Regions from separate parts of the Vibrio gigantis genome, predicted to be linked through region 2. Evidence: predicted binding sites of a transcription regulator. Region 2 holds the regulator's gene; the other holds the start of a gene.
The links. Region 2 encodes CRP, which controls carbon source genes, mostly activating them, when cyclic AMP is high. Its sites were predicted from a motif close to TGTGANNNNNNTCACA; they were not measured.
Positions count from the first base shown of each region.

Region 1: a site for CRP is predicted at 12,354-12,369, ahead of OCV56_RS13560 (CTP synthase). Genes of this name have one in related genera too.

Region 1 is NZ_AP025492.1:3,056,344-3,073,095, reverse strand. Features, by position in the region: gene lepB (signal peptidase I) at 1-790, shown strand, start outside; gene rnc (ribonuclease III) at 817-1,494, shown strand; gene era (GTPase Era) at 1,487-2,458, shown strand; gene recO (DNA repair protein RecO) at 2,561-3,289, shown strand; gene pdxJ (pyridoxine 5'-phosphate synthase) at 3,286-4,023, shown strand; gene acpS (holo-ACP synthase) at 4,101-4,481, shown strand; gene barA (two-component sensor histidine kinase BarA) at 4,588-7,401, opposite strand; gene rlmD (23S rRNA (uracil(1939)-C(5))-methyltransferase RlmD) at 7,567-8,886, shown strand; gene relA (GTP diphosphokinase) at 9,022-11,244, shown strand; gene mazG (nucleoside triphosphate pyrophosphohydrolase) at 11,506-12,303, shown strand; gene OCV56_RS13560 (CTP synthase) at 12,454-14,094, shown strand; gene eno (phosphopyruvate hydratase) at 14,175-15,473, shown strand; gene ftsB (cell division protein FtsB) at 15,941-16,222, shown strand; gene ispD (2-C-methyl-D-erythritol 4-phosphate cytidylyltransferase) at 16,222-16,752, shown strand, end outside.
Region 2 is NZ_AP025492.1:3,240,865-3,257,616, reverse strand. Features, by position in the region: gene OCV56_RS14675 (ExeM/NucH family extracellular endonuclease) at 1-1,941, shown strand, start outside; gene OCV56_RS14670 (endonuclease I family protein) at 1,989-2,897, shown strand; gene OCV56_RS14665 (aminodeoxychorismate/anthranilate synthase component II) at 3,051-3,629, shown strand; gene OCV56_RS14660 (aspartate aminotransferase family protein) at 4,094-5,305, shown strand; gene astA (arginine N-succinyltransferase) at 5,413-6,432, shown strand; gene astD (succinylglutamate-semialdehyde dehydrogenase) at 6,472-7,929, shown strand; gene OCV56_RS14645 (DUF1338 domain-containing protein) at 8,145-8,936, shown strand; gene crp (cAMP-activated global transcriptional regulator CRP) at 9,114-9,746, opposite strand; gene OCV56_RS14635 (phosphoribulokinase) at 9,986-10,855, opposite strand; gene OCV56_RS14630 (YheU family protein) at 10,933-11,145, opposite strand; gene OCV56_RS14625 (hydrolase) at 11,539-12,519, opposite strand; gene OCV56_RS14620 (TIGR02444 family protein) at 12,789-13,259, opposite strand; gene OCV56_RS14615 (ABC transporter ATP-binding protein) at 13,256-15,178, opposite strand; gene kefG (glutathione-regulated potassium-efflux system ancillary protein KefG) at 15,353-15,937, shown strand; gene kefB (glutathione-regulated potassium-efflux system protein KefB) at 15,924-16,752, shown strand, end outside.

The DNA.
Region 1 (16,752 bases), 180 kb from region 2:
TGACGTTGAAGCGCAATCGAATGGCCTAGACGCTGAAACCAGCGCAAAAGTTACGGCTCAGCCTTGGTGGGTTGAGAACAGTGTTTCCATTTTCCCAGTAATTGCATTTGTTTTGGTTCTGCGTTCATTTATTTATGAACCGTTTCAAATCCCTTCTGGCTCGATGATGCCAACCCTTTTGGTTGGTGATTTCATCTTGGTAGAGAAATACGCGTACGGTCTAAAAGACCCTGTGTGGCGTACTCAACTGGTAGAAACGGGCAAGCCAGAGCGTGGTGATTCAATCGTATTTAAGTACCCACCTCAACCTAATATCGATTACATCAAACGTGTTGTTGGTATGCCAGGTGATACAATTCGCTACAGCAGTCGTAAAGAGATCTGCATTCAAGCGAAGGGCACAAGTAGCTGTGAACCAGTGAAACTAAGTAACGTTGAAGAAAGCCAATTTGTTCAAGATGGTGTGCCTCTGATTCAGCTGAACGAACAGCTTGGAGACGTAGAGCACCAGATATTAGTTAACCCATTACGCCGTGATCGTGTACAAGCATATCAGCCTCGCAATGGTGTTAACGAATGGGTCGTTCCAGAAGGCCAGTACTTTGTGATGGGTGATAACCGTGACAACAGTGCCGATAGCCGTTACTGGGGCTTTGTCCCTGAAGCAAACCTTGTTGGTAAGGCTGTTGCTATTTGGATCAGCTTCGAGTTCGAACGCGGTTCAGACAGTGTACTTCCAACATGGATTCCTACTGGTGTGCGTTTTAATCGCATCGGTGGGATTCATTAATCGATCAATTAACACATCGAGAGAGCATGAATTCTCCAATTGATAAACTAGAGAGAAAGATTGGCTATCAGTTTAATGATGCCGATCTTATCCACTTGGCGCTAACTCACCGTAGCGCCGCAGGTAAACATAACGAACGTCTTGAGTTTCTGGGCGATTCAATTTTAAGTTTTGTTATCGCTGATGATCTATACCACCGTTTCCCTAAGGTAAACGAAGGTGATATGAGCCGCATGCGCGCAACATTAGTACGTGGTCATACATTGGCAGAACTAGGTCGTGAATTCGAACTAGGAGATTACTTAAAATTAGGTCCAGGTGAGTTGAAGAGTGGCGGTTTCCGTCGTGATTCTATTCTAGCGGATGCTGTTGAAGCGATCATTGGCGCTGTCTATTTAGATAGTGATACCGAGACGGTTCGCGGCATTATTTTAAGCTGGTACCAATCTCGCCTAGATGCTATTCAGCCTGGAGTATCTCAAAAAGATCCGAAAACTCGCCTTCAAGAGTTTTTACAAGGTCGAAGAAATCCTCTACCTGTCTACACAGTGACTAATATTAAAGGTGAAGCACACAACCAAGAGTTTACGGTTGAGTGTGAAGTGGCAGGTGTGGATAAACCTGTTATCGGTAAAGGCACTAGCCGCCGCAAGGCAGAACAAGCGGCTGCTGAAACAGCATTAGAGCAACTAAGCAATGTCTGATAACAACCAAGATTTCGATATCGATGCATTCTTTTCATCTGATAGCAAACAAACAGGCCTACCGGAAAACCAACACTGTGGCTTCATCGCTATTGTCGGTCGCCCAAATGTAGGTAAGTCGACGCTTCTGAACCATATTCTGGGGCAGAAGATCTCTATTACATCACGTAAACCACAGACGACACGTCACCGTATTATGGGCGTTGAAACTGAGGGTGATTACCAAGCGATCTTTGTTGATACTCCTGGACTTCATATTGAAGAAAAGCGCGCAATCAACCGTTTGATGAACCGTGCGGCGAACAGCTCATTGAGTGATGTAAACCTAGTATTCTTCTTGGTCGATGGTACTCACTGGACTGACGACGATGAGATGGTTCTGAACAAGCTGAAGAAGACCGACTTCCCAGTTGTACTTTGCATCAACAAAGTAGATAACGTTCAAGACCGTACTAACGTCATGCAGCACATGATGGAAGTTTCAAAGAAGATGGACTTCATTGATGTTGTGCCAATCTCAGCGAAGCAAGGTAAAAACATTGATGTACTGCGTAAGCACGTACGTGAACATTTACCAAAAGCGACGCACCACTTTCCAGAAGAGTACGTGACGGATCGCTCGCAACGATTTATGGCATCTGAAATTATCCGTGAAAAGCTAATGCGCTTTACGGGTGACGAGCTACCTTACTCGGTTACGGTTGAGATCGAACGCTTCGATTACAATCCTGATAACGATGGCTTCCACATCAATGCTCTGATTCTTGTTGAACGTACAGGTCAGAAGAAAATGGTGATTGGTAAAGCGGGTGAGAAGATCAAAACGATTGGTCGTGAAGCGCGTATCGATATGGAAGAGCTATTCGGTCGTAAGGTTTACCTAGAGACTTGGGTCAAGGTTAAATCTGGCTGGGCTGATGATGAGCGTGCACTTCGCTCATTAGGCTACATCGACGATCTATAATATATTGAACGTCACTTTCTGAGATTAAGAAAGTTGAACTGAAGATAAATCCAAGAGAGAGTGCGAACTCTCTCTTTTTGTATCTGTAATAAGGGTAAGTGATTGAGCGAAGGGTTACAGCGATGCTTTGTGTTGCACCGTCGACCATACAGTGAGTCGAGCCTGATCTTGGACGTCTTCAGTGAAGAATTCGGTCGGGTGACGTTGATGTCTAAAGGTGCTCGCAGCAAGCGTTCCAATTTGAAAGGCGCATTGCAACCTTTTACGCCGCTACTGCTTAAGTGGTCTGGTAATGGTTCGATGAAAACCTTACGCCAAGCTGAGCCGATTAGCTTGGGGCTTCCTCTCGCCGGTATCAACCTGTATTCAGCTATGTATGTGAATGAATTAATTGGTCGCGTATTGATGGCGGAAGTGCCTATGCCTGCACTTTTTCACGACTATCTTCATGCTTTAACAGAGCTGGCGCATAATGAAAATCCTGAGCCAGCCCTGCGTCGCTTTGAGTTGGCTCTATTGTCTGCTATGGGTTATGGCGTCGACTTTTTACACTGCGCGGGCACTGGTGAAGCGATTGATCCGAGCATGACTTATCGCTATCGCGAGCAGAAAGGTTTCATCGCATCGGTGCGTCGAGACAACCTGACTTTTATGGGCGATGAACTTATTGCAATTAGTGAACGTAGGTTTATCACTAAAGAGCAGTTAAAAGCGGCAAAACGCTTTACACGCATAGCCTTAAAGCCGTATCTTGGCGGCAAACCATTAAAAAGTAGAGAGCTATTTATGCCAACAATAGCCCTCTCTAGAGCACGGAGTATTGGAAAATGAGCTCAATCCTTTTAGGCGTTAATATCGACCATATTGCAACACTACGTAATGCACGTGGTACTAAATACCCAGATCCAGTACACGCAGCTGAAATCGCTGAACGTGCTGGTGCAGATGGCATTACTATTCACCTGCGTGAAGACCGTCGTCATATCGTTGATCGCGATGTGCGTATTCTGGCTGAAACACTTCAAACTCGCATGAACTTGGAGATGGCCGTAACGGACGAGATGGTTCAAATTGCACTCGATACTAAGCCTGAGTTTGTTTGTCTGGTTCCTGAAAAACGTGAAGAACTAACCACTGAAGGTGGCTTGGACGTTGTTGGTCAGCTTGAGAAGATCAAAGCAGCGACACAAAAACTGTCTGCAGCAGGTATCAAGGTGTCTCTGTTTATCGATGCTGACCGTGAGCAAATCGACGCAGCAAAAGCGTGTGGCGCACCGTTCATTGAACTGCACACGGGTCACTATGCTGATGCTAAGACAGAAGAAGACCAACAAGACGAGCTGAAAAAGATTGCTGCTGGTGCAAGCTACGCAGACGATCTTGGTATTACGGTCAATGCGGGTCATGGTCTGACTTACCACAACGTAGCTCCGATTGCGGCACTTCCAGAGATTTACGAGCTGAACATTGGTCACTCAATTATGGGACGTGCGGTGTTTGATGGCTTGAACAAAGCTGTTGCAGACATGAAAGCCGTGATGGAAACAGCACGTAACAACGCTTAGCTTTGTAAGTAATAAGCCCTAAGCGATGCGCAGTTAATCAGTGAGTCATTAGATAGAAGCTAAGTGGTAGAGGAAACATGGCAGTTGTTGGATTAGGTACAGATATCGCAGAAATTGAACGTGTTGAAAAGGCATTGTCTCGAAGTGGTGACGCTTTTGCTCAGCGTATTTTGACCGATGCTGAATTTGAAGTATTCCAGCAACTGAAGCAAAAAGGGCGTTACCTTGCAAAGCGTTTTGCTGCAAAAGAAGCGGCATCTAAGGCGTTAGGCACGGGGATCGCACTGGGTGTGACCTTCCATGACTTCGAGATTTCAAACGATGAGCATGGCAAGCCCGTTCTGAGCTTGCATAAAAAAGCGCGTGAAATCGCAGAGGCGAACGGTACAACATCGATTCATCTGACTATCTCGGATGAGCGTCACTATGCTGTGGCGACAGTACTATTTGAGTCGTAAACGCTAGCTAAACCTGATACTCGTTCACTGCTTCAACAGAACAAACAAAAAAGCAGAGCTTATACGCTCTGCTTTTTTATTGCCTTGAGTTTGAGGCTAAGCCAATCTAATTATTGCTCGGTTTCAAGTAGTGAATCGCGGTCGCTTGAACCTTATCGAGCTCATCTTGAAGTTCAAAGAGTTCTGGCTCAATGTCTTCAACAGAAGTGCCAGAACGCAGCTCTTTTTCTATCGTGGCACATACCGATTTCAGCCTTGGTACGCCGCTATACGAGCTGCTGCCATGCATCTTATGGATGATGTGTATCAGTTCTTCAACTGGGTAGCTACTATCTTCTATCGCTTTGTCTGCTGCTTCATAAACCTCTGGAATAAAGTCGACGAGCATTTGCAGCATATCGCGAGCGAGGTCTTCTTTATTGGCGGCTTGTTTCATCGCAGCTTGCCAATCGATGATGATGTTTTTGTGCACGCTGGCTTCAGTTTCTGATATTGGGCCGCTGTCGACTTCAGCTGAGACTGCTGGGTGGTCTGGATCTATCTTTTCGATGTGCTCAACTTCGGAGGTTGGACTCCAATGAATCAGCACCTGTTGTAAAACATGCTCTTCAATGGGTTTGGTTAGATAGTCATCCATACCAGCTTCAAGCAGTCGATCACGTTCGCCAATCATTGCGTGCGCAGTAACGGCAATCACTGGCGTATTCTCATTGTTCGCTAGCTTCTTGATGTTCTGGCAAGCAGTGACACCATCCATCTGTGGCATTTGAATATCCATGAAGATGATATCAAATGGCGTGTCTTTGGCTTTGTCGATAGCCTGTTGACCACTGGTGCAACTGATGACAGTTTCTACGCGCTCTTTAAGTAACGCGGTGATAAGTTTCAGGTTAGCAGGGTTATCGTCTACTGCCATGACAGTAAGCGGCAGCTTCTCTTCTGAATGGGTTTCAATGGCTGGCGCAATCAAGGTGGGTGCTTGATTCGATACCAGAGTTTGCAGCAACTTCTTACGAGAAAGAGGCTTAGTGATGCACTGAACATCGACTTCTTTCATTAGCTGCTCACCCAGCGCTAGTTCGGTACTTGGTGTACCAATTATCACGTTTTGAGCAATTTTCTTCGCGCCAATCGCCCAACCACTCACGGTATCAAATTGATACTCTTGGTTCGCGGCTAGGTTAAGCAGAACGTAGTCATACGAGGTAGTTTCGTCTGGCATAACCGAACGATACGTTACCACTAAGCCTTCTTGGGTTAGGATTTGCTGAGTAATCGATGCTGCTTGCATGTTTGGCTCGATCAGCAGAAGTTGTTTGTCTTGTAGGCACTGAGTCTCAATCAGCTCAGTCATCGGCATATCAGTTGTTGATAGTCTCAAGGTGAACCAGAAGGTTGAACCTTGGTGAAGACGACTGGTTAGGCTGATCTCACCACCCATTTGGCTGACCAGTTTTTGGGTGATAACCAGACCTAAACCTGTACCACCATAACGACGAGAGATACTTGCGTCCGCTTGGCTAAAGGCTTGGAACAACTGAGCTTGTTGACGCTCTGAGATACCAATGCCGGTATCGCGAACCATAAACTGCAACTCGATACTGTCTTCGCTTTGTGAGCGAAGCTCAACACTGATATCGATGTTGCCGCGCTCCGTAAACTTGATTGAGTTGCCAACGAGGTTAGTCAGGATCTGTTGAATACGCAGCGGATCGCCCACCACGCCTGGCGGCACTTTAGGATCGATCTTCAATGTCAGCTCAAGACCTTTCTCATGAGCGTTGGTTGCTTGAAGGTTTACTACCTCTTCAAGGCTGGCTTGGAACTCAAATGGGATATTTTCTAGGGCCAGTTTACCAGCTTCAAGTTTCGAGAAGTCCAAGATATCGTTGATGATGCTAAGTAGGTTGTTTGCCGAGCGTTCAATAGTTTGCAGATAATCGGTTTGACTGTTCGATAGGTGAGTCTTGAGCATTTGACGAGTAAAACCAATCACACCGTTGAGTGGGGTTCTCAGCTCGTGAGACATATTAGCCAAGAATTCAGATTTAACACGAGCCGCTTCTTGAGCTCGCTTCTTCGCGATGTCTAACTCAACGTTTTGAATTTCTAATTGCTCGAGGGTTTCCCGTAGATCGGAGGTCGCTTGGTCGATACTGTGCTGCATCTCAACGTGATATTCTGACAGCGATACCGCCATCGCGTTGATACCGTTTTTCAGCGAATCTAGCTCACCGTGCATTTTACCTTCGATGCGCACATCTAGATGACCTCGACGAATTCGGTCAACCATGTTTTTCATGTGTGTGATCGGTTGGGTGACATCGTGCATCAAGCGGAAGGCAAACACGCCCGATAAACCAAGCCCAAGAATCAACACCAAGAAGGCTGAGAATACCTCTTGATATTGCTGCAATCGAAGAGAAGATAAGTCTAATTCAATCGCAATATAACCGATCGCTTGGTTGGCTTGAGACTGACCGTTGGCTGAATTGATGTATTGGCCTTCGGCTATGATCGGCGTTCGCAGAATCAGCGTGTTATCGAGCAGGTTCGATGAGCTCAAATGCGGGATCGGTTTATCTTTCGGATAAGTCAGGCTTTCAAAGTCAGGATGAAAGTTTGAGGTTACAAACAACTCATGACGTTCATCAAACACCGCGATGCTGCGCACTAGCTTAGAATTTTTCCTATGTGCATAGCTAATAAGCTGACGAACAGACTCTCGACTTTCGAGCTTCATGCCTGATTCACTCGCAATCGCAAGTGGTTCAATGATGCTAGTACCAGTGTTAACCACTTGCCCCTCAAGGTCTTGATAGCGGTTAAATGAGAAAAATGCACTCAATAGCAACCCAATAATCAGGGTTGGAGCTAGAGTTAAGGTAATTACACGGGCTCTTAAGCCATATCTGGTCATGTTCTTTAATTACATCGAGGTCTGGATATGGGAAAATAACGCACACAATGGCGGTTAAGTGAACGGTAAGCTTAATCAAAGCCGTGACGTTCGACAATGATTCCAAGACATAATAGTGAGTCCTGGATACCAATTACTTATTAAAAGATACATTAGGCACAAGCAATGGCACGTTTTTTCCAACCAAAAAAGAAAACTCAACTCGAGACCAAGCATCAATCGGTTTTGGTTGAACGAATGGATCACAATGGCGCTGGTATCGCTTATCAGAAGAATAAACCAGTTTTCATTGATGGCGCATTGCCCGGTGAGCAGGTGGTTATTCAACTTACTGAGAGCAAAAGTAAGTTTTCGCGAGCTAAGCTTATCAAGTTATTGAAGCCGAGCGAGCAGCGTTTAAAGCCGTTTTGTAAGCACTTTAATCAGTGTGGTGGCTGTCACCTTCAGCACTTCGGTTATTCTTCTCAGGTTGAGCATAAATCGCAATCTCTGACGCACCTGATGAGCCAATACCAAACGGCTAATACTGAAGTTGCACAGCCTATTATAGGTGATGAAACCGGTTATCGACGTCGCGCACGTATCAGCCTATTTGTTGATAAGAAGACACAGCAGCTTCAGTTCGGTTTCCGTAAGAAGCAGAGTAAGCAGATTGAAAACATCACCGATTGTGCCGTGCTTGATCCTCGCCTCAATGTATTGCTGCCAAAACTGAAAAATTTACTCAACACTTTCAACAACCTTACGTCTTTAGGACACGTTGAATTGGTGTTGGGCGATACTGGCCCTGTTATGGTGCTACGCCACCTCAAACCTTTGGTTGAAAAAGATGAACAAGCGCTGATAGCGTTAGCGAAAGAAGAAGGCGCGACGTTGTATTCGATGCCTGAAACCGATAATTTGGTTCGTTTGGTTGGTGAAGCGCCAACCTATAGTGAAACGGGTGTTACCTTACCTTTCGAGCCAAACCACTTCATTCAGGTGAACCAGAAGGTCAACCAGCAGATGGTGGCTCAAGCGATTGAGTGGCTAGAACCTCAATCGGATGAGCGAGTGCTAGACCTGTTTTGTGGTCTAGGTAACTTCAGTTTGCCTATAGCACAACAATCGGCGTTTGTGGTTGGTGTGGAAGGCGTTGATGAAATGGTTCAGCAAGCCACATCTAACGCAGCGTTAAACCAGTTAAGCAATACGGAATTTTACCAAACTAACCTTGAAGAAGACTTATCTTCACAGCCTTGGGCAAAAGAGAAATTCGATAAAGTATTGCTTGACCCGGCACGTGCGGGAGCGAGTGGGATCGTTGATCAAATTTCAGCGTTAGGAGCGAAGCGTGTGGTTTATGTTTCGTGTAATCCTGCTACTCTAGCTAGAGATTCTGAGAGCTTAGAAAAACAAGGTTATCAGTTAGCCAAATTGGGTATGTTGGACATGTTCCCGCACACCAGTCATCTAGAATCGATGGCTCTCTTTATCAAGGCTTAGAAGCCTCTAAATAAGGCTTAAAAATGAATCACAAAGGCGCAGGGAAACTTGCGCTGATATCAATATGGTCGAACTAACTTGGAACCAGTTAGTCATATTGAGTTGGGTATAAAACAGAATAACTAGGAAGGCATGATGGTTGCGGTACGAAGCGCACATTTAAACCCAAGCGAACAGTTTGAGCTAGAAAGTTGGATTGCGTCACTGAATCAAGACGTAAAGACCTCGAATAAACTGATCAAAGTTTATCGTCACTGTGAAGAGCTATTAAAAGATCACGAGCAAGCATCGCTGTTGCTTTGGCGTGGCCGTGAGATGATCGAAATCTTGGTTACGCTGTCCATGGACCGTGCCACTTTAATTGCAGCACAACTTTTTCCCGTCGTCTCAAGCGGCGTTTTTGAGCGCGAAGCGTTTGAAGAAAGCTACGGTAAAGAAACCGTAAAGTTGATTGATGGCGTTGAAGAAATGGCGGCTTTAGGCCAGTTAAACGTGACTCTTGAAGGCAGCGCTGCCTCGGGTCAAGTTGATAACGTTCGTCGTATGCTACTGGCGATGGTGGATGATTTCCGCTGCGTAGTTATCAAGCTAGCTGAGCGAATCTGTAACCTTATTGAAGTAAAAAAAGCGCCAGATGCTGTACGTCGCGCGGCAGCAAAAGAGTGTTCTAACATCTATGCTCCACTGGCGAACCGTTTAGGTATCGGTCAACTTAAGTGGGAAATCGAAGATTACGCATTCCGCTATCAGCAGCCAGACACCTACAAGCAGATTGCGAAACAGCTGTCTGAGCGTCGTATCGTTCGTGAACAATACATCACAGATTTCGTTGATGATTTAACAGCAGAAATGCAGCGTTCAAACATCAATGCTGAAGTCAGCGGTCGACCAAAACACATCTACAGTATCTGGCGTAAGATGCAGAAGAAAGGCTTGGACTTCGATGAGCTTTTTGACGTGCGTGCTGTGCGTATCATCGCCGACCAGCTTCAAGACTGCTATGCCGGCCTAGGTGTGGTTCATACCAAATACAAACATCTACCAAGTGAATTTGATGACTACGTGGCGAACCCTAAGCCAAATGGTTACCAATCGATTCACACCGTGGTTCTGGGCCCTGAAGGCAAGACCATTGAGATTCAGATCCGTACCAAGCAAATGCACGAAGACTCTGAGTTGGGTGTGGCTGCGCACTGGAAGTACAAAGAAGGTGCTTCAAGCGGGCGCAGTGGTTACGACGAGAAAATCACTTGGTTGCGTAAACTTATCGATTGGCAAGAAGAGATGTCGGACTCTGGCGAGATGCTGGATGAAGTTCGTAGCCAAGTATTCGATGACCGCGTATACGCATTTACACCGCGCGGTGATGTCGTCGATTTACCTATGGGGGCAACTCCGTTGGACTTCGCTTACCACATCCACTCGATGGTTGGACACCGCTGTATCGGTGCAAAAGTAGCGGGACGTATCGTACCGTTTACCCATAAATTATCGATGGGTGATCAGGTTGAAATCATCACTCAAAAAGAACCGAACCCATCACGTGACTGGTTAAATCCAACTACAGGGTTCGTTCATTCAAGCCGGGCTCGTGCGAAGATCAATGCTTGGTTCCGTGCGCAAAGCCGAGAGAAGAACCTCGAAGCGGGTCGAGACATCCTTGAGGTTGAACTAGCGAAAGTCGGTGCAACCCTAAAAGATGCAGACCAATACGCGCTAAGACGCTTTAACGTCAACACGCCAGATGAACTCTATGCTGGTATTGGCAGTGGTGATTTGCGTATCAACCAAGTGGTTAATCACATCAATGCGTTGGTGAATAAGCCGACGGCGGAAGAAGAAGACAAGAAAGCGCTAGAGAAACTGCTTGAGTCGGAAAACAAGCCAGCACAGCAGAGTCGTCCTAAGAAAGACGCGGTAGTGGTTGAGGGCGTTGATAACTTAATGACGCACCTAGCGCGTTGCTGTCAGCCAATCCCAGGCGATGTTATTAAAGGTTACATTACGCAAGGTCGTGGTATCTCAGTGCACCGTGCTGACTGTGAACAGTTGAGTGAGCTAAGCCTGCATGCGCCAGAACGTATTATTGATACTGTCTGGGGCAATGGCTTCGTCGGTTCTTACATCCTAACTCTGCGCGTTGAAGCGCTAGAGCGTAATGGCTTGTTGAAAGACATCACCTCACTGTTCTCGAACGAGAAGATCAGCGTGACAACAATGAAGAGCCGCATTGATTACAAGCGTCAGCTATCGGTAATGGATTTCGATTTGGAAGTGACCAATATTGAGATTCTGAGTCGAGTGACAAGTCGTGTCGAGCAGATCAAAGATGTAATGAGCGTCAAAAGACTAGGCTAGTTTTTACGTCGTACTTGGCTTTCTAACCGTGTTAACTGCACTATACTCGCTTCATCACATAGGCAAGCTATGCTCAGAAGTCTCGTAAGTTTGTTGCCTTGTTAGAAGAGCCAATTACTTAGTAAAAACCGAACAATGCATTGAATGACGCGTTGGTTTAACAAGAAAAATAGAAAGGTGAGTGGTTTTGGCTGCTCACCTTTTTTAGTTTTAACAGAAGTTTTAAATTTAAAAATCAAAGACAGTGAATAGGAAGAAAAGATGAATCACCCGATTGAACAACTTGAACAGATTATGACTAAGCTGCGCGATCCAGAAGGTGGCTGTCCTTGGGATTTGAAACAAAATTTTGAAACCATTGTTCCGCATACTATCGAAGAAACCTACGAGGTGGTGGATGCGATTCATAATAAAGATTGGCCAAACCTACAAGAAGAGTTGGGTGACTTGTTGTTTCAGGTGATTTTCTACAGCCAGCTAGCGAAAGAGCAGGGGCTATTTGAGTTTTCTGATGTGGTTGATGGCATCAATGAGAAGCTAACGCGCCGCCATCCACATGTGTTCTCTGATACCGAGTTTGCGAGCGATGAAGAGATTAATGCCAATTGGGAAACCGAAAAAGCCAAAGAAAAAGCGCAAGCAGGCAAAACCCCAGAAAGTATTCTAGACTCAATACCAAACTCTCTACCTGCACTTTCACGTGCTACAAAGATTCAAAAACAGGTAGCGAAATATGGCTTCGATTGGGACTCTATTGGCCCAGTGGCTAACAAGGTTTTAGAGGAAGTCGATGAGGTGCTAGAAGAAGCACTTCAAGTGACACCAAATGAAGATTTGGTCGAAGAAGAGTTGGGTGACTTGCTGTTTGCGACGGTCAATTTGGTGCGACATTTGGGTAAAAACCCAGAGTCGGCGCTCAATAAAGCCAATCTGAAGTTCTCACGTCGCTTCAAAGGGGTGGAACAAAAAGTTCGTCAGCAGGATAAAATTTTGACCGATTTTTCACTACAACAGCTTGATTCCATGTGGGATGAAGTCAAGGTGGCGGAGAAAAGATAACCAAAGCTTTTATCATGAATTGATTTGAAGCAAAAAATAAAAAATAGCAGTGTGATAGATTTCACGTTGTGGCGATAAGGGGCTTCTGGTATATTTTCATCCCGTCCAGAAGTAGTCCATTTCCCTCATTCAACCAATTTCAGGTTAAACATGACGACAAATTACATTTTTGTTACTGGCGGGGTTGTATCCTCTCTAGGTAAAGGTATTGCTGCAGCATCTCTTGCGGCTATTTTAGAAGCTCGTGGTCTTAAAGTGACTATGATGAAGCTTGACCCTTACATCAACGTTGATCCAGGCACTATGAGCCCGACTCAGCACGGTGAAGTGTTCGTTACGGAAGATGGCGCTGAAACTGACCTTGACCTTGGTCACTATGAGCGATTCATTCGCACCAAGATGACTAAGCGTAACAACTTCACTGCAGGTCGTGTTTACTCAGACGTACTCGCGAAAGAGCGTCGCGGTGATTACCTAGGTGCAACTATTCAGGTTATCCCACACATCACTAACTCTATCAAAGAGCGTGTAATTTCTGGCGCAGCTGGCCACGATATCGCGATCGTTGAAGTTGGTGGTACGGTTGGTGATATCGAATCTCTACCATTCATGGAAGCGATTCGTCAGCTAGCAGTAGAACTAGGCCGTGAACGCGCAATGTTCATGCACCTTACTCTAGTGCCATACCTAGCAGCTGCGGGCGAAGTGAAAACTAAGCCAACTCAACACTCTGTAAAAGAGTTGCTGTCTATTGGTATTCAGCCAGACATCCTAGTTTGTCGTTCAGACCGCAACATTCCTTCGAACGAGCGTAAGAAAATTGCTCTGTTCTGTAATGTGCAAGAAAATGCAGTTATTTCTATGCGCGATGTTGACTCTATCTACAAGATCCCTCAGCTTATTAAAGCTCAAGGCACTGATGAACTTGTATGTAAGCGTTTCGGCATCACAGCTCCAGAAGCAGACCTGTCTGAATGGGAACAAGTAATTTACGAAGAAGCTAACCCAACGGGTGAAGTGACGATTGGTATGGTTGGTAAGTACATTGAACTACCAGATGCATACAAATCAGTAAATGAAGCACTAAAACACGCAGGCTTGAAAAACCGCCTAAGCGTTAATATTAAATACGTAGATTCACAAGACGTTGAGTCTCGTGGCGTAGAAGTTTTAGAAGGCCTAGATGCAATCCTAGTTCCTGGTGGCTTTGGTGACCGTGGTGTTGAAGGTAAGATTCTTGCTGCTCAATACGCTCGTGAAAACAAAGTACCGTACTTAGGTATCTGTCTAGGTATGCAAGTAGCACTTATCGAGTACGCTCGTAACGTTGCGAAAATGGAAGGGGCACACTCTTCTGAATTCTGTACTGAAACTAAGTACCCAGTTGTTGGTCTTATCACTGAGTGGACTGATGGCGAAGGTAAAGTTGAAGAGCGTACAGAAACATCTGACCTTGGCGGCACAATGCGTCTTGGTTCACAGCTTTGTCACCTAGCGAAAGGGACGAAAGCTTACGAATTATACGGTAGCGCGACGATCCATGAACGTCACCGTCACCGTTACGAAGTGAACAACAATCTTCGTCCACAAATCGAAAAAGCGGGCCTAAAAGTATCGGGTCTATCTGCGGACAAGAAACTGGTTGAAGTTATTGAGAACCCGAACCACCCATGGTTCGTTGCTGCTCAATTCCACCCAGAGTTCACTTCAACACCTCGCGATGGTCACCCATTGTTTGCAGGTTTCGTTAAAGCGGCTGGCGAGTTCCAGCGCGGCGAGTTAGAGAAGTAAAAGGAATACAGGTAGCTGCGTAAGTTGTGCTGCTACCTTTAAATTTGACATTTATATATTCAACGAGAAGGAAACATTCAATGTCTAAGATCGTTAAAGTTCTAGGTCGTGAAATCATCGATTCACGTGGTAACCCAACTGTAGAAGCTGAAGTACACCTAGAAGGCGGTTTCGTAGGTATGGCTGCTGCTCCATCTGGCGCATCTACTGGTTCTCGCGAAGCTCTTGAGCTACGTGATGGCGACAAATCACGTTTCCTAGGTAAAGGTGTTCTTAAAGCTATTGAAGCTGTAAACGGCCCAATCGCTGAAGCTCTAGTTGGTACTGACGCTAAAGCACAAGCTGACGTTGACCAAATCATGCTTGACCTAGACGGTACTGATAACAAGTCTAAGTTCGGCGCGAACGCTATCCTAGCTGTATCTCTAGCTAACGCAAAAGCTGCTGCTGCTGCGAAAGGCATGCCTCTATACGAGCACATCGCTGAGCTAAACGGTACTGCTGGTCAGTTCTCTATGCCTCTACCAATGATGAACATCATCAACGGTGGTGAGCACGCAGATAACAACGTTGACATCCAAGAGTTCATGATCCAACCAGTTGGCGCTAAGACTCTTAAAGAAGGTCTACGTATCGGCGCTGAAGTATTCCACAACCTAGCTAAAGTTCTTAAGTCTAAAGGCTACAGCACTGCAGTTGGTGATGAAGGTGGTTTCGCTCCTAACCTTAAGTCTAACGCTGAAGCTCTAGAAGTTATCGCAGAAGCTGTTGCAGCTGCTGGTTACGAACTAGGTAAAGACGTTACTCTTGCTATGGACTGTGCAGCATCTGAGTTCTTCGACAAAGAAGCTGGCATCTACAACATGAAGGGCGAAGGTAAAACTTTCACTTCTGAAGAGTTCAACCACTACCTAGCTGAGCTAGCGAACAACTTCCCAATCGTTTCTATCGAAGACGGTCTTGACGAGTCAGATTGGGATGGTTTCAAGCACCAAACTGAACTTCTAGGCGACAAGCTTCAAATCGTTGGTGACGATCTGTTCGTTACAAACACTAAGATTCTTGCTGAAGGTATCGAGAAAGGCGTAGCTAACTCTATCCTTATCAAGTTCAACCAAATCGGTTCTCTAACTGAGACTCTAGCTGCTATCAAGATGGCTAAAGACGCTGGCTACACTGCAGTAATCTCTCACCGTTCTGGCGAAACTGAAGATGCAACTATCGCTGATCTAGCGGTAGGTACAGCTGCAGGTCAAATCAAAACTGGTTCTATGAGCCGTTCTGACCGTGTTGCTAAGTACAACCAACTTATCCGTATCGAAGAAGCTCTAGGTTCTAAAGCTCCTTACAACGGTCTTAAAGAAGTTAAAGGTCAATAATCTCTCTGGTTTTTAAACCAAAGGAATTGTTAATCTAAGCTTTGAATGCCTCGCTAATGCGGGGCATTTTTTTGTCTGCAGAAAGGTGAAGCAAAGAATCTCTTGGTTCTAAAACTCCTCCTTTTACAACGAAAGCGGTCTTAAAGAAGTTAAAGGTCAGTAATTCACACTGAATTATTAGCTTAAAGTTTTTGAAAACGCTCTACTTCGGTAGGGCGTTTTTTGTCTGTAGAAAATGGTGGAAAGGAGAACTAGGCTCTAAAGCTTTCTTTTTGACATCGAAAGTTCGTCATTCCCTAGACTGACGAAGGAAGGAGTAGGGAATCTCATTATTACCATCAAGGATTCTGTCCGATAATTCCCCGACTTATTGATTCCCTGACACCACATATCTCGCACCAATAAGCTCATTATGGTATATATGTGCCTTATTCTAGTTCCTTCTTTTTCAACCGGCGAAAGGTGATATGCGAATTTTTGCTTTAGTACTGTTCATAGTGTTTGGCTGGCTACAACACACACTGTGGCTCGGTAAAAATGGTATCTCTGATTACTACGGTGTGAACAACGAAATCCAAGTTCAGCAGCAAGTAAATGAAAAGCTGCATATTCGAAACGCAGAAATGTTTGCTGAAATCGACGATCTACGCCAAGGCTTAGACGCGATTGAAGAACGTGCTCGTCATGAGCTTGGAATGGTCAAAGAAGGTGAAACGTTTTATCGCATCATTGGTGAGGAATCCCATTAATGTCGACTCAAACTCAAAGCGTGATTGCCGTTGTACCAGCTGCGGGCGTAGGTAGCCGCATGAAGGCAGACCGCCCTAAGCAATATCTCAAGATTCACGGCAAAACGATTTTAGAGCACACCGTTGAGAAATTACTATCTCACCCTCAAGTCTCTCAAATTGTCGTTGCAATCAGTGATGATGACCCATACTACCCAGAGCTTGCCCTTAACCAGAACCCACAAGTGATCAGAGTCTCTGGTGGAAGCGAAAGAGCGGACTCCGTACTTTCTGCTTTAGATTATATTTCTGAGCAACAGCTTGGTGAGTGGGTGATGGTTCACGACGCTGCAAGGCCTTGTGTTCAGCTAAGTGATATCGACAAGTTAATCTCGACGGCGATGAGCCATGATGTTGGGGCTATATTAGCAGCCCCAGTGAGAGATACGATGAAGCGAGGCGCTCAAGGGCAAATTGATCACACTGTCGAGCGAGCCGATTTGTGGCATGCCCTCACACCACAAATGTTCAGAGCAAAACCTCTGTGGAAT
Region 2 (16,752 bases):
TCTGCGGTTGATATGCGCGTTTCACGTAGCTACAGCATGGATGATGGACCTCAGCGTTACAACCTAGTTCTTAGTCAAGGAAAAGCAAGCGTTCACCCGAACCAAGCGAACTTCCCGGGTACTGACGAAGCCGCAAAAGCAGCGGACTGTAATGATGACGCACGCTTAGTGGTTGAATCATTTACAAAAGATACTGTTGGCGCACCGGCATGGTACCCAGACTTTGCTAAAACAGATATTGATCAAAATGGTTCGACAGAAGATTTCATTCGTGTTGGCGACCGAGCAAGTAACCTTCAGGGTGTGCTTGGGTACTCTTACTCAGACTACCGTTTCTATGTAACGGAAGATGCGAACAACGATACTTTCATTGCACGTGGTAATAACCGTGACTTAGCACCTAAAGTTGATGCGGGTGACGTTCGTATTGCAACGTTTAACGCCCAAGAGTTCTTCAATAGCTTGCAGGGTGGCGGTGAGAGCAATGACTTCTTAGCATTTGATGCTACACCTGGAGCGCAAGATTCAACTCAGTTTGATCACCAAACAGCGAAGCTTGTTGCTGCGTTAACTGCATTGGATGCTGACATCGTTGGTTTGATGGAAATTGAAAACAACGGCTTTGAAGAAAGCTCAGCGATTTCTTACCTAGTAACTCAGCTTAATGCTGATCTTCCTGAGGCTAAGCAGTACAACATTGCTAGCCGTGAAGGGCTAACAACGGTAGGTGAGCTAGCGACAGCGAACTTTGTTATTTTCCGTCCGAGTACAGTTGGTTTAGATTCGCTACAAGTGATCCCTATGCCGAAGCAAGAAGCGGAAAATGGTGAGTTTACGACTCAGCATGCAGCGGTTGTGCCGGTATTCTCATTCAAAGATCGTGAAGAGAAACTTGTGGTTGCAGTAAACCATTTTGCTGATAAAGACCAAATTTGTCTAGAAGATACATCGGATGACGATCGCCAAGGCGGTTGTGAGAATCTACGTGTATCTGCTGCGGATTACCTAGGACAGAAGTTGGCAGAGATGGAAGGTGAAAAAGTCATTCTTGGTAGTCTAAATGCCTTTAATAACGAGGATGCTATCACAGTACTGACAGATCGTTCTGGCGCACCTGAAAATTACGAGATCAAGACGGCTGAGAAGACCTTTATAGGGGAAGAGTCTCTGCACGAAGAAGGCGTGGTTGTTGCCGATAGCTATGGTTTTGAAAACGTAATGGAGATTGTAGATCCAAATAGCTACAACGTAGTTCAAGGGGATGAGAATGGCAGCCTCGACTACATTCTGACCTCTGCGGGACTTAAGTCAAAAGTTATTGGTGCAACCCATTGGAATATCAATGCGGGTGAATCTCAAACACTGGATGCTAAGCATGAACTTGGTCAAGCGTACTCTGACTCGTTCCGCGCAGCAGGGCATGATCCAGTTGTACTATCGATTGCCTTTGCCGGTAAACCAATTGACCCAGTTGATCCTGTATTCCCTGACCCAGACCAACCTGTACAGCCAGGGACACCAGTCGAGCTTCCTGATGAGCCTATTAATGAACCTCGTCCACAGGCCCCTATCGGTGGCGGTACCTTTAATCACTTTGTTGACCTCACTAAGAATTCAGATTCTGCTTACTTAAAAGTGGGAGACGAAGTGTCGGTGAGCTTCAATAATGCAACTCAAGCCTTTGTCGCGACTTCTTCAAATGTTCAAAAAGACGTTCTTGATCAGTTCGAAATTGCGCTGGGTTGGACGGAAGTACCTATCTCAGGTTTAGAAGTTGGTGACTACACAGTAACAACAGCTGTTGAAGGTAAAGTGATTGAAACGCAGCAAGTGTCTATTACTCAAATGAGTGATTCTGGCAGCGATGGTGGTTCATTTGGCCTAGGTGGTCTATTGAGCTTACTAGGACTTGGCTTCCTACGTCGTCGTTTTAACAAGTAACCTCATTGCATAAAGGAGTAGGGGCCTCGTTGTCCCTAATTAAAAGTATGAAAAAGACACTACTGACTTTACTTATCCCGTGTGCATTCAGTGTTAATGCGGCATATGAACAAGCACATGATCCACATGTTGTCGGCACGCTACCTAAGGTAACGTGTCAAACAACGATTGTTGAGCCGCCAATCCCACCAGGCGAGGTTTATAACCCTGATGGGTACTACGATAGTGCACTTGATAAATCAGGTGATGAGCTGAAAGCGGCTCTGAATGCCATTATTTCTACGGGTATTACGAAACTTCCTTACACCGATAACTCTTCACCTGATGCAATGGATGTTTGGAAAGCGTTGATGATCACGGATGAAGATCCGATGGACAGTAATAACGTAATCTTGATGTACACAGGGCGCTCACAAGCAAAAGATACCAAGGATACAGGATCGGGTGGTGATTCATGGAATAGAGAACATAGCTATCCGAAGTCTAATGGCGGGTTCAATGATAGCCGTGCCTCAGCATATACGGATATCCACCACTTACGCCCTACAGATTCATCCATCAACAGTGAGCGTAGCAACTTAGAGTTCGATAATGGTGGTTCTCCAACATCAGAATCACCTGAAGCGGGTAATAAAAAAGATAGCGATTCATTTGAGCCCCGTGATGAGGTGAAGGGTGACGTAGCTCGTATGATGTTCTACATGGCAACACGCTATGAAGGCAAAAATGACGATGATGCATCTAACCCAGATCTTGAATTGGTTGCTTCTGTTGTCGATAACGGTACGGCTTTGGGTAATGTTTGTCGCTTACTAGAATGGAATATCCAAGATCCAATCGATGATTTTGAATTTAATCGCAACACTAAGATTCAAGACATCCAGGGTAACCGTAACCCATTCGTTGATAATGCACAGTGGGCTGAGTCGATCTTCCGTAAAGACTGTACCGAGTAATTGATATGTTTATCATAGCTTAGATAGTGATAAGTATAAGGCCAGCATTTGCTGGCCTTAATTTTAGCTATGTTGTGCTTGGGGCTTGCCTTTCTTTTTGCTTACTGCACAATACACCCTGTTATTTCTTCAGTACTACTACGATTTCGACCCATGTTACTTATCATCGATAACTACGACTCCTTTACCTATAACTTGTATCAGTATTTCTGTGAGTTAGGGGTAACTGTAAAAGTTGTACGCAACGATGAGATTGATATCGCAGGCATCGAAGCGCTGAATCCTAGTCACCTTGTTATCTCTCCGGGTCCTTGTACGCCGGATGATGCAGGAATCTCTCTGCAAGTTATAGAACACTTCGTTGGCAAACTACCTATCTTAGGGGTGTGTCTTGGTCATCAAGCTATTGCTCAAGTGTTTGGCGGTGAAGTAGTGAGAGCCAGACAAGTGATGCACGGTAAAACTTCTCCGATACGCCACAATGGCAAGAGTGTTTTTCAAGGATTGAACAACCCGTTGACCGTGACACGTTACCACTCACTCGTGGTGAAAAATGGCACGCTACCAGACTGCTTTGAACTGACTTCTTGGACGGAATTTGAAGATGGCAGCATGGATGAGATCATGGGTTATCAACACAAAACCTTGCCGATTGATGCAGTGCAATTTCACCCGGAATCGATTAAAACTGAGCAAGGACACCAGCTTCTTGCTAACTTCCTAGCACGCTGAGTGTTTAAATTTGACCCGTTCCCCGTCTAAATAAGCCAGTTAAACCTGTCAGTCCATTCGTTAAGCGTTTAAATTCGGGCTTTACGCACCTCTCTCCCCCTGACGCTGATCACTTTTTATAACATTTCTCTCTCGCTTCGCTAAGTTTTTAGCCTATGCAAAATTATTCGCCTTATTTCCTCTCGAACCCTATATACCGCTGTGCCAGTAAGGCTTTGCTATTGCTGGTTATATGTTTAGGTAAAAAAAGCTTCATAAAACAGATTAATTGATGCATAAATAGTCATAGGTAGTGACGTTTAGCTGGTTGTTAGGGATGGCTAAAGAATAATCTACTATTGAAAAGGTTAATTAAATGTAAATATAATGCTGCAGCGGGATTATGGCGAGACAAAATATCTTTGTCTCACTTATGAACCATTACGCTTATTTGCGAAGCTTGCGGTATCGAGAAGGAATGTACGATGACAGTGGAAAATAAAGTAGAACGTAGTCTGTTTAATGAGGTGATGGTGCCTTGTTATAACCCAATGGAAATGATCCCGGTAAAAGGGGAAGGCGCACGCGTTTGGGACCAACAAGGCCGAGAGTATATCGACTTTGCTGGTGGTATCGCTGTGAGCTGTTTGGGTCACTGTCACCCGGCAATGGTTAACGCAGTTACTGAGCAAGCAAACAAGATTTGGCACCTAAGTAACGTGATGACCAACGAACCTGCACTGCGTCTAGCGAAAAAGCTAACAGACGTATGTTTTGCCGAAAAAGTATTCTTTGCAAACTCTGGCGCGGAAGCGAACGAAGCAGCTCTAAAGCTAGCTCGTCGTTGGGCGGCAGATGTTCACGGTCCTGAGAAATCTGAAATCATTGCATTCAAACAAGGTTTCCACGGTCGTACTTTCTTTACTGTAACGGTTGGTGGTCAAGAAGCTTACTCTGATGGCTTCGGTCCAAAACCTGGCGATGTGACTCACCTGCCTTACAATGATATTGCAGCGCTAGAAGCGCACATCTCTGATCGCACTTGTGCCATCATGATGGAACCTCTGCAAGGCGAGGGCGGTATCATTTCTCCAACGTCTGAATTCGTGAACACAGTTCGTGAACTGTGTGACAAACACAATGCACTGCTTATCTTTGATGAAGTACAAACCGGTAACGGCCGTACTGGTAACTTTTATGCTTACCAAGGTCTAGGTGTAACACCAGACATCTTGAGCACTGCTAAATCACTGGGTGGTGGTTTTCCTATTGGTGCCATGCTTACGACGACTGAATTAGCGACACATCTAAAAGTCGGTACGCATGGCTCTACTTACGGTGGTAACCCACTGGCGTGTGCTGTTGCAGAAGCGGTTGTTGATGTGGTTAGCCAACCTGAAACATTAGCAGGCGTGAAAGAGCGTGAAGCATTGTTCCGTGATGGTCTTGCTAAGATTAACGATAAGTACCAAATCTTCAGTGAAGTTCGTGGCAAAGGCCTGCTACTAGGTGCTGCACTTAACGAAAAGTGGCAAGGCCGTGCGCGTGACGTATTAGTAGCAGCAGGCGAACAAGGCTTGATGGTACTGGTTGCAGGTGCAAACGTGGTTCGTTTCACGCCATCATTGGTCATTACTACACAAGAAATTGAAGAAGGCCTATCAAAACTAGATAAAGCAATCGCTACGCTAGTTTAGCCTGAGCGGCGTCATAGGAATGATCGCCAATAGAGCGATCCCATGACGTTCTGCTAAAGGCCCAAGCTTCTGGTTTTGGGCCTATTTTGCATCTGGAGGGAATATTGATGCTAGTTGTTCGCCCAATAAAACTATCTGATTACGATGCGCTGCATACCTGCGCTGTTGAGTCAGGACATGGATTCACATCTCTTCCGGTTAACGAAGAACTGTTAACTAACCGTATTACTCATTCTGAATACAGCTTTGCCAAACAAGACGTGACTGAACCCGGTGATGAAGGCTACCTAATGGTTGGCTTCGACACTGAAACGGGTGAAGTCGCCGGTACGACAGGCATCGAAGCTTCAATCGGCTGGGATGTTCCGTTTTACTCTTACCACATCAGCAAAGTGGTTCACTCATCGCAAAAGCTTGGCGTGAATAACGTCGTGAAGCTTTTGACTTTCGGTAATAACTACACCGGATGCAGTGAGATCTGCACACTGTTCTTGCGCCCTGACTTCCGTGGTGGCCTGAACGGCCGTTTAATGTCGAAGTGCCGATTCCTGCTTATGGCAGAGCATCCAGAGCGATTCTCGAAAACGATTTTTGCTGAGATGCGCGGTGTATCAGATGCCGAAGGTAACTCGCCATTCTGGCAATGGTTGCAAGAGCATTTCTTCTCTATTGACTTCACGCTCGCCGACTACCTAACCGGTATTGGTAAGAAAGGCTTCATTGCTGACTTAATGCCGAAGCTGCCTATCTATGTGAATCTACTGAGCAAAGAAGCTCAGGCGGTGATTGGAGAGGTTCATGACAATACGCGTCCTGCACTTAAGTTGCTAGAACGTGAAGGTTTCACTAACCGTGGTTATGTCGACATTTTTGATGCAGGCCCAACGGTTGAGTGTGATTTAAGAAACATTGAATCAGTGCGTCATGCGATTCGAGCACAGGTTCAAATTGCAGAGCATTCTAGCTCTAAAGATTTCCTAATTGGTAATACCTCGTTTGAGAACTTCCGCGCAGTAGCCGCGAAAGGCGCGTATGACCAAGCAAGCGACACAGTGATTTTATCATCTGAAGTAGCAAGCGCTCTTGAAGTAAAAGAAGGCGAATTCGTTCGCATGTTGGCTCAGTAAGAGCGGCGATTATCTGTCGAAGATTTTAAGGATAGAAGTATGACTCAGTGGATAGCAGGACAGTGGGTGGCAGGTCAAGGTGACGCCATGACATCAGTAAGCCCATACAATAATGAAGTAGTGTGGCAGGGGGATAGCGCAACACCAGCACAGGTTGAATCTGCAGTAGCAGCAGCTCGTGAAGCCTTTTTAGTTTGGAAAAAACTGAGCTTTGCAGAGCGTGAAGCGATCGTGTTGAATTTTGCTGAAAAAGTTAAAGAGAACAGCGAAGAAATTGCACAGATCATCGCCAAAGAAACGGGCAAGCCGATCTGGGAAACTCGTACTGAAGCGGGCGCTATGGCGGGCAAGATAGCTATCTCTATTCGTGCTTACCACGAACGTACTGGTGAAGCTTCGCGTGAAGCGGCAGGCAACCAAATCGTACTGCGTCATCGTCCATTAGGCGTAATGGCGGTATTTGGCCCTTATAACTTCCCTGGTCACCTACCTAACGGTCATATTGTTCCAGCACTGCTATCGGGTAATACCGTGGTATTTAAACCGTCAGAGCAGACACCTTGGACTGGTGAGTTTGCGATGAAACTATGGCAAGAAGCTGGCCTACCTGCTGGCGTGATTAACCTAGTACAAGGTGCCAAAGAGACAGGCATCGCACTGGCTGATGCTAAAGGCCTTGATGGCGTGTTATTCACAGGTAGCGCTAACACGGGTCACATCCTTCACCGTCAATTCGCGGGTCAACCGGGCAAGATGCTGGCACTAGAGATGGGTGGTAATAACCCTATGGTGATCAGTGACCAATACGGTGATGCAGACGCAACGGTATACACCATAATCCAATCGGCGTTCATCAGTGCTGGTCAACGTTGTACATGTGCTCGTCGCCTGTATGTTCCTGTTGGTGAGAAGGGCGATCTGCTTCTCGATAAACTGGTCGCGGCTACGCAAAAGATTCGTGTTGATCAGCCATTCGCGGAACCTGCTCCTTTCATGGGCCCTCAGATCTCAGAAGCTGCAGCTAAGTTCATTTTGGACGCGCAAGCTAATCTGCAATCGCTAGGCGGTGTCAGCCTAGTAGAAGCAAAAGCGGGCGAAGCGGCGTTTGTTTCTCCGGGTATTATCGATGCAACCAACATTGCTGAGTTGCCAGATGAAGAGTACTTTGGTCCATTGCTGCAAGTGGTTCGTTACCAATCGTTAGAGCAAGCGGTAGAGTTAGCTAACGACACACGCTTTGGTTTATCTGCTGGTTTAGTATCAACAGACGATTCTGAATGGGAATACTTTGTTGACCATATCCGCGCGGGTATTGTTAACCGTAACCGCCAGCTAACAGGCGCAAGTGGTGATGCACCATTTGGAGGCCCGGGCGCTTCAGGTAACCTACGCCCAAGTGCTTACTACGCGGCGGATTACTGTGCTTACCCAATGGCTTCAATGGAAGGTGGTGAAACTCAACTGCCAGCTACGTTTAGCCCAGGTATCGAGCTGTAGTTTAGATTGATATTGAGCTAAGGCTCATTGATTAGTTATGAAATAAGGAAGCGGCGTATCGCTTCCTTATTTTAACCACGCTCAGCGTCAAGATTGGGCGGTAGATAATAATAGAACAAGTATGTCACAGGCTGATGGCTGCTGACTTTGTGTCTCAGTCTTTCCCTTTCTAATCCAAATTACTAGCTTGCTAGAACCTCTGACAAGGAGTCACCATGACGCCCGATCTACTCTTTAAATCTCTATGGGACGATTACATTCACAGGCTTTGCCCATCGGCAGAGAAAGTACATCATTTGCTAAAAGAAGATGAAGCGCTGATCAATGATCACATTGCACTGCGTACTTTCAATGTTGCCCCTCTAGGTATTGAAACGTTAGCTAAACCTTTCCTTGAGTTAGGCTATAAGGCATGTGGCGATTACCTGTTTGAGAGCAAGAAGCTAGTGGCAAAACACTACGAGCACCCAGACCCAAAACAACCGAAAGTGTTCATTAGTGAATTGAAGGTTGAAGAGTGTTCAAATGACTTACAACAGATCGTTGCTAAGTTGGTTGAGCAGGTTGATGCAAGCAAGCTTCAAGGTCATGAGTTCTTGTTTGGTGGTCGCCAATGGGATTTGAGTTTCGCTGATTTTCAAGTACTAGCAAAAGAGAGTGAATACGCGTCTTGGCTAGCGGCTCACGGTTATGGCGCCAACCACTTCACGGTTAGTGTCAATCAACTGAACAAGTTCGATGAAGTTCAGGCTGTGAATGACTACCTAAGTGAGTCGGGATTCACAATCAATGCATCTGGCGGTGAGGTAAAAGGCTCTCCAGAGGTTCTATTAGAGCAATCATCAACAATGGCGGACAAAGTGCCAGTGGCATTTGTTGAAGGCAATGAGATGATTCCTGGCGGCTTCTATGAGTTCGCTAAGCGTTATGCAATGGCGAATGGTGAGCTTTATACCGGTTTTGTCGCTGCATCAGCGGATAAGATCTTCGAAAGCACCAACGGATAAAAGAAGATACGTGCACGGGCTTTGCCCTAGAGACTAGGGTACGCTTCGCTTCGAGAATGTTTACAAGGCGAGAGCCTCATGTGTTCCATTCGTATCTTGTATCTGATCTTTAGATAATAAAAAAGCCACCAAATTCGCATTTGGTGGCTTTCAAATTTTTGGCTCAGTTAATCGAGATTAACGAGTGCCGTATACCACGATAGTTTTACCGTGTGCAGAAATTAGGTTCTGCTCTTCAAGCATCTTCAAGATACGACCTACTGTCTCACGAGAACAACCAACGATCTGGCCAATCTCTTGACGAGTGATCTTGATTTGCATGCCGTCAGGGTGAGTCATTGCATCTGGCTGTTTCGCTAGGTTTAGTAGCGTTTGAGCGATACGACCTGTTACGTCAAGGAACGCTAAGTCACCAACCTTTTGGCTAGTTACTTGTAGACGGTTTGCCATTTGCGCAGAAAGGCGCATTAGGATGTCTGGGTTCACTTGGATAAGTTGACGGAATTTCTTGAAAGAAATCTCAGCTACTTCACAAGGAGATTTAGCACGAACCCAAGCTGTACGCTCTTGGTCTTCTTCGAACAAGCCAAGCTCACCGATGAAGTCGCCTTGGTTTAGGTAAGAAAGAATCATTTCCTTACCTTCTTCGTCTTTGATAAGAACTGCCACAGAACCTTTAACGATGTAGTACAAGGTTTCTGCCTTTTCACCAGCATGAATCAAAGTACTTTTTGAAGGGTACTTATGAATATGACAGTGTGAAAGGAACCACTCTAATGTTGGATCGGTTTGAGGTTTACCTAGAACCATAATATCTCACTTCCTCTGCAGGGTATGCTTGCCGCTTTCCGTATTTTAGCTAAGCCTGGATTGACTTTTAGGATAAGAGCACTCGTTGAGCGCTGCAAGCTATCTTGTGTTTCGTTTAAGAATAGTATCCTTTTTCAGGTACTATTTCTTGATTTTAATCGTGACCAAGCTACGATTTTTTACGCAAAATTGTGCACATGATCACGGTATGAAAAGTAATCAACCAGAATGTTGTTTTGTTAACCTATTTTTCCGGTTTCGATGAGTTGTTGTAGAATTGGCCTCACAATGAGCTCCATAGCAAAACTCATCTTGCCTCCAGGTACTACGAGCGTGTTATGACGAGACATAAACGAGCCATCAATCATAGCCAGAAGGTAGGGGAAATCGACATTTTTGATGCCACGCAAACGTATAACCACGAAGCTTTCGTCTAAACTCGGAATCCCTTTGGCGTTAAGTGGGTTCGATGTATCTACGGTTGGAACACGCTGAAAGTTGATATGAGTACGCGAAAATTGCGGGGTAATGTAGTTAAGGTAATCATCCATTGAACGAACAATGGAGTCCATTACTGCTTCGCGTGAGTGGCCACGATCGCGGGTATCACGAACGAATTTTTGGATCCATTCTAGGTTTACGATCGGTACCATGCCGATCAGCAAGTCGACGTGTTGAGAAACGTTAATGTCACCATCAACCACACCGCCGTGCAGGCCTTCGTAAAACATCACATCGGAATTTTCAGGGATATCTTGCCATGGCGTGAAGGTGCCCGGCATTTGATTGTAAGGCACGGCTTCATCGAAGGTGTGTAGGTAGCTACGTACCTTACCTGTACCTTCGTTACCGTATTTACGGAAGAATTCTTCTAGCGCACCAAAGTCGTTGGCTTGTGGACCAAAGTAGCTGATGTGCTTACCTTGCTCGCGCGCTTTGCGGATTTCGACATCCATTTCTGGTCGAGTGAAGCGATGGAAACTATCCCCTTCAACCCAAGCAGCCTTCACGTCCATCATATTGAACATTTTTCGGAAGGCTTCTGAGGTAGTGGTGGTGCCGGCTCCAGATGAACCCGTCACCGCAATAATTGGATGTTTAGCGGACATGACAACCCTTGTCTTTTGAGTAACTTACTTGTTAGCAATCGTTTACCACTATAACACGGCTCCTTTATGAGCGCAGCCTAGAAGCGTTTTGTGACTTGAATATCAACGGTTTCATGGAGCTCAGAAAACACGATACTGACTTCTCCTGAAGCTAATTGATGTTTCACTTGGTCAATCTTGTTTTGCAGTGAAACCTCTACATCGCCGTAATCTGTACCTTCACGCAGCACGAATTCTTTGATGAGGTTTTCTAGCGTCTCAGGCTCGATATCTTTCCATGGGATGATCATAAATACTTCTCTCTTTTATGTTCATTAGGGCGTGTTGATCTTTCGTGGTTAAATTTTGTTCGAGATAAAAGCGTTTTAATCGCGGCGAGGGAGAAGTAGCCTAGTCATTCTAAGTAAATCTCCCTCAACAATGAGTAAAACGCTTTTAGCCGAACCCTCCGGGCTGCGTTTGCTGGTCATTTCTACTGCGTTATCGGCCTCTCATGTAGGCTAGCTACACATCAAAGCCTCTGCCTTGTATAAATACCCAGCAACTCGCTGCAAAAATCAGCTCGAAAGGTCAACACGCCCTGGTAGGTTGTTGATGTGTGTTTAGTGATTTTTTGAACACAGCCCAATTAGGGCTGCGCTATCTTATCAAGCTTTCGCGTTTATATTTAGCAGGCTTAGCTGTTATGCCGAATCTTGAATACTTTCATAGTAGGCAGGCAGCGCTTCTTCTAACCAAAACCTTGGTTTGAGTGTACTACCAGTAATAAACCCAACATGCCCGCCTTTTTGAAACAGCCGATAATCGATGTTATCGGGCAGAACGAACTTTGGGATTACAGCATCTGTCATGAAAGGATCGTCTTTGGCATGAATGATCTGAGTCGGCAGTTTAATCCGATTCAATTTAGGCAAGGCTGAGCATTGTGCGTAATAGTCTTGTGCATTCTTGAACCCGTGCAGAGGCGCTGTGATTCGTTCATCAAACTCATACAACTTGTCGATCTTTTTGATACTTTCCGCTGAGATGCCAATCTTTTCTTGTAGCAGCTTATGTTTCTTCAACGCATTCGATTTCAACGAATTGAGCAGGTACTTCTTATAGAGCTTGGAAAAGCCTTGTTCGATACGACTTGAGCAACAAGCAAGGTCAAAGGGTGCTGAAACAATTGTAGCCGCTGATATTAACGGATCATCTGCGTAATCGGCGAGATAATTAGCCAACATGTTGCCGCCTAGCGAAATGCCAACCGCCACCTTAGGGTTATTGGGAAATCTTGAATGCAGATGTCTCAAAAAGAAGCGAGCATCTTCTACCTCTCCAGAGTGGTAAGCTCGAGCCAAGCGATTCGGTTTTCCGCTACAACCTCTGAAGTGCATCATTACAGATAACCAACCATCCTTAGCAAACGCGTTCATCAGTCCATTGGCGTATGGGCTCTCAAAGCTCCCCTCTAATCCATGGAACAGAATGAAGATAGGTTTGTTGCTCGTTAGTTCATCGTTATCTGGTGATTCACTCCAAGCAAGGTCTAGGAAATCGCCATCAGGCGTTTCTAAGGTTTGCCATGTAGGATGGAACAACGCCTGCTTTCTGATAAACCTTGGCACTAAAGTTTGTAAGTGTGGGTTAGATAAACCAGCCGCTGCGGTAAATATGGTCATAAAACAGTCCGTGCTTTTTATGGGCTTTGAAAAGTATTAAGTATTGCGATGCGCCCACGTTTTTATTTGAGCTTGGTTGATTCTCGGTGCAAGCGCAAGCCTTTCACTGAGACTCAATGTAAAAACATGTTGTGAGTAACTGATTGAATATTATCAAACTTGTACGAGCTAGTTTCTGCTTGCTATGAGTACGCGTTTGCTAGGTGCACCTAAGTATTAGTACGAGAGTAAGCTTGTACCGGAACAACTCAAAAGAGAAAGAAAATGAGTTAAGGCTGAGGGGCGGGTTCAGAAAATGCGTCATAGAGGTTTTCTGCCCCGAGTAGACGACAATATTGCAGAGCCAGTGGCGCTTGTTGATTGGTGAACAGTTGCAGTGAGTTGATACAGTCGACAAGATCGGATTGCTGCTGCTTCTCAAGTTGCAGTTCAAATTGTAAGGCTTCACGGTAGAGAGAGTCGACAACATGCTCTTTAAGGTGTTTACGTAACTCTCGATAACTATGAAGTAAGGTTTCGGAGCGGCTTAAGCACTGTTGTACTTTGTGCCACTCTTCTTCTGCAAAAGACATTTGCTGCTCATCGAGCCATTTGAGGAGCAGCAGTAGATTGACGTTGCCGTGGAACTGGTTTTGCAAAGCTAAGCACGCATCTTTAACACCGCGCACACTGTAATACTGAAGGCTAAATTGCCATAGTCGTTCCAGTGTTAGTGATATTGGGGCGTGCTTTGGGCTCATAAGCTATCCATATCCTGTTCCATCTGCTCAAGCTCTTCTTGAGTGGACATCCAATCCATTTCAACTTCTTCAAGTTGTGACTTACTGCTCGCTTGTAGGGCGAGTACTTCATTCAGTTTAGCCTTATTTTCAGCTTCATACAGTGAAGTGTCGGATAATTGTTGCTCGGCTTCTTCAAGAGCAAGCGTCAGTTTATCCATCTGCTTTTCAAATTGAGTCAGCTTTTTACGGATTGGTGCGGTTAATTTACGGAACTCAGCTTCTTTACGCTTTTGCTCTTTTTTCGCAGCAGCACTGTTGGCGCCATCTTTCGCTGGAGCCTGGGCTTGTGCTTCTTTGCGTTCCACTTTTTGCTGTTCGGTTAGCCACTTGTAGTAATCGTTCAGGTCACCGTCAAACGGCGCAACTTGGCGGTCGTGTACAAGGTACAGGTCATCAGTGGTTGCACGAAGTAGGTAACGGTCGTGCGATACGATAACCATCGCGCCTTCAAACGTCTGTAGAGCAAATGTCAGCGCCTGACGCATGTCGAGATCCAAGTGGTTGGTTGGTTCATCGAGTAGCAACAGATTTGGTTTTTGCCATACCAGCAGTGCCAATACTAAACGTGCTTTCTCACCACCTGAGAATGGTGCCACTTTATCCAGTGCTTTTTCACCTTGGAAGCCAAAGCTACCTAAGTAATCACGCAGTTGCTGCTCGGTGTGTTTTGGGGCAATCTGCATCATGTGTTGTAGCGGTGTTTCTTCAGGGTGCAGGGTTTCTAATTGGTGCTGTGCAAAGTAACCAATCTTAACGCCTTGTGAATAGCTCAATTCACCGCCTTGCTGTTTCAGTTCGCCAGAAAGCAGTTTAATCAGTGTTGATTTACCAGCACCATTTCGACCAAGTAGACCAATACGGCTGCCTGGTACTAGATTCAAGCGAATCTTTTCTAGAATCAGATTGTCATCGTAGCCTGCAGATACTTCGTCCATCATCATGATTGGGTTTGGTAGTGCGTCTGGTTCTCTGAACTCAAAGCTGAATGGGTTATCAAACTGAGCAGGCAGCACTTGTTCCATTTTCTCTAGTGCTTTAATACGGCTTTGCGCTTGGCGAGCCTTTGACGCTTTGTAACGGAAACGGTCAATGTAGCTCTGCATGTGAGACATCTGCTTCTGCTGCTTTTGGTACATTGCTTGTTGCAGAATCAGCTTTTGCGCTCGCTGGGTTTCGAACGATGAGTAGTTACCCGTGTATTCATTGAGCTGTTGATTTTCAACATGCACGATGCGGTTGACGATAGGGTCTAAGAAGTCTCTATCGTGCGAGATAAGCACTAGCGTGCCAGGGTAGCTTTGTAACCAACGCTCTAGCCACATTACTGCGTCTAAGTCCAAGTGGTTGGTTGGTTCATCGAGTAGCAGTAAGTCACTGCGGCACAGTAGGGCTTGCGCTAGGTTCAAACGCATGCGCCAACCACCTGAGAATTGAGTCAGGTTCCATGCCATTTGTTCTTGGCTAAAGCCTAAGCCGTCTAGTAGCTCCGCAGCTCGCGCTTTGATGCTGTAACCACCTATTGTCTCAATCTTGCCGTGGATTTCTGCTACCAAGGTGCCGTTGTCGGCTTGTTCAGCTTTCTCTAGTTGATCTTCAAGGCCACGATATTCGCGGTCGCCATCAATCACGTATTCAATTGCTGTTCTTTCTAATGCTGGTGTTTCTTGGGCAACCCAAGCCATTTCCCAATGGGCAGGTTTGCTGAATGAGCCTGCATCAATAGACAGTTCGTCCTTAATTAAGGCGAATAGCGTAGATTTACCACAGCCGTTTTTACCAACCAAACCGATCTTGTCGCCGGGGTGAAAAGTCGCAGATGCTTGGTCTAGGAGTGGCTTACCGCCGCGTAGCAATTGAATATCAGAGAAAGTAATCATAATTGAAGTAGCATAGAAATTAGAGGTGAACAGACGCCTGCATAGTAGGCTGAAACCAGATAAAAGTCGATCACAATGCAATTTGCGTTATGATGCCAATAACATATTAATAACTTTTGCTTAAATTCTTGTGGCCTTGCCACCGTTTAGCTTTCAAAGGAATGTTTCAAAGGAATGAGTAATACTCCCTCGACAGACAAACCCGTGCCAAAGGTGCTGGTCATCTATGCGCACCCAGAGCCGCAAACCTCTATCGCTAACCAGATCATGGTTAAAAAGATAGAGTCACTTGGGAATGTCAAAATTCACGATCTCTACGCCATCTATCCGGACTTCTTTATTGATGTGCCTTCCGAGCATGAATTACTGCTTGAATATGATGTGATTGTGTTCCAACACCCTTTGTTTATGTATTCATGTCCTTCATTGTTGAAAGAGTGGTTTGATCGCGTCTTAGGCAAGGGTTTTGCATTTGGTGAGCAAAGCGCACTTAAGGGTAAATACTGGCGTAGCGTTATCACAACCGGTGGTAAAGAAGAGGCGTTTGGTGCCGCAGGCTATAATAAATATCCATTACAAGAGATTTTGCAACCATTCGAGCTAACCGCGGCTTTGTGTCAGATGAATTGGATATCCCCTTTGGTTTTACACTGGGCGCGCAATGTCACCGATATGACGCGTTACCAACACGCAGAAGCGTATCGAAATTGGTTGCGAGACCCGCTACAAGATATAGGAGCAGATGATGGCTCTGACTAATGATTTTCTACAAAGTAGCGTTATATTTTTAGCGGCTGCTGTGGTTGCGGTTCCTATTGCGCAGCGAGCTGGCTTGGGGTCAGTACTCGGTTACCTATTAGCTGGTGTAGCTATTGGCCCGTGGGGACTTGGCTTAATCAGTGACGTAGAGGCGATTCTGCACTTCTCCGAATTCGGGGTGGTACTGCTGCTCTTTCTGATTGGCTTAGAACTTAACCCCAAAAAACTGTGGCAGATGCGAGCCCCCATCCTCGGGTTAGGTGGCGCGCAAGTGCTGATTACCACTCTGATCATCACCGCTATCGCCTGTATGTTCGGTTTAACTTGGCAAACGAGTCTAGTAATAGGTATGGGCTTAGCACTGTCTTCGACCGCGATTGCCTTGCGTGTTATTGAAGAGCGAGAACTTGGTGGCAAAGAAGCTGGGCAATCTGGCTTTGCGGTTTTGTTATTCCAAGATATTGCCGTGATCCCTATGTTGGCGATGTTGCCACTACTGGCAGGTAACACCGGCGGCAGCTGGGCGGACATGCTTTGGATGCTGGGTGGCGTGATTGGTTTACTGGTCGGTGGTCACTTCTTGTTGAGACCGCTATTCCGATACGTAGTAATGAGTGGTGTACGTGAATTGTTCACCGTCGCAGCACTGTTATTGGTAATTGGTATTGCCGTGATCATGCAACAGATTGGCTTGTCGATGGCATTGGGTACTTTCCTAGCTGGCGTACTTCTGGCTGAAAGTGAATATCGACACGAGCTTGAAATCGCCATCGACCCATTCAAAGGGTTATTGCTTGGTTTGTTCTTTATTTCTG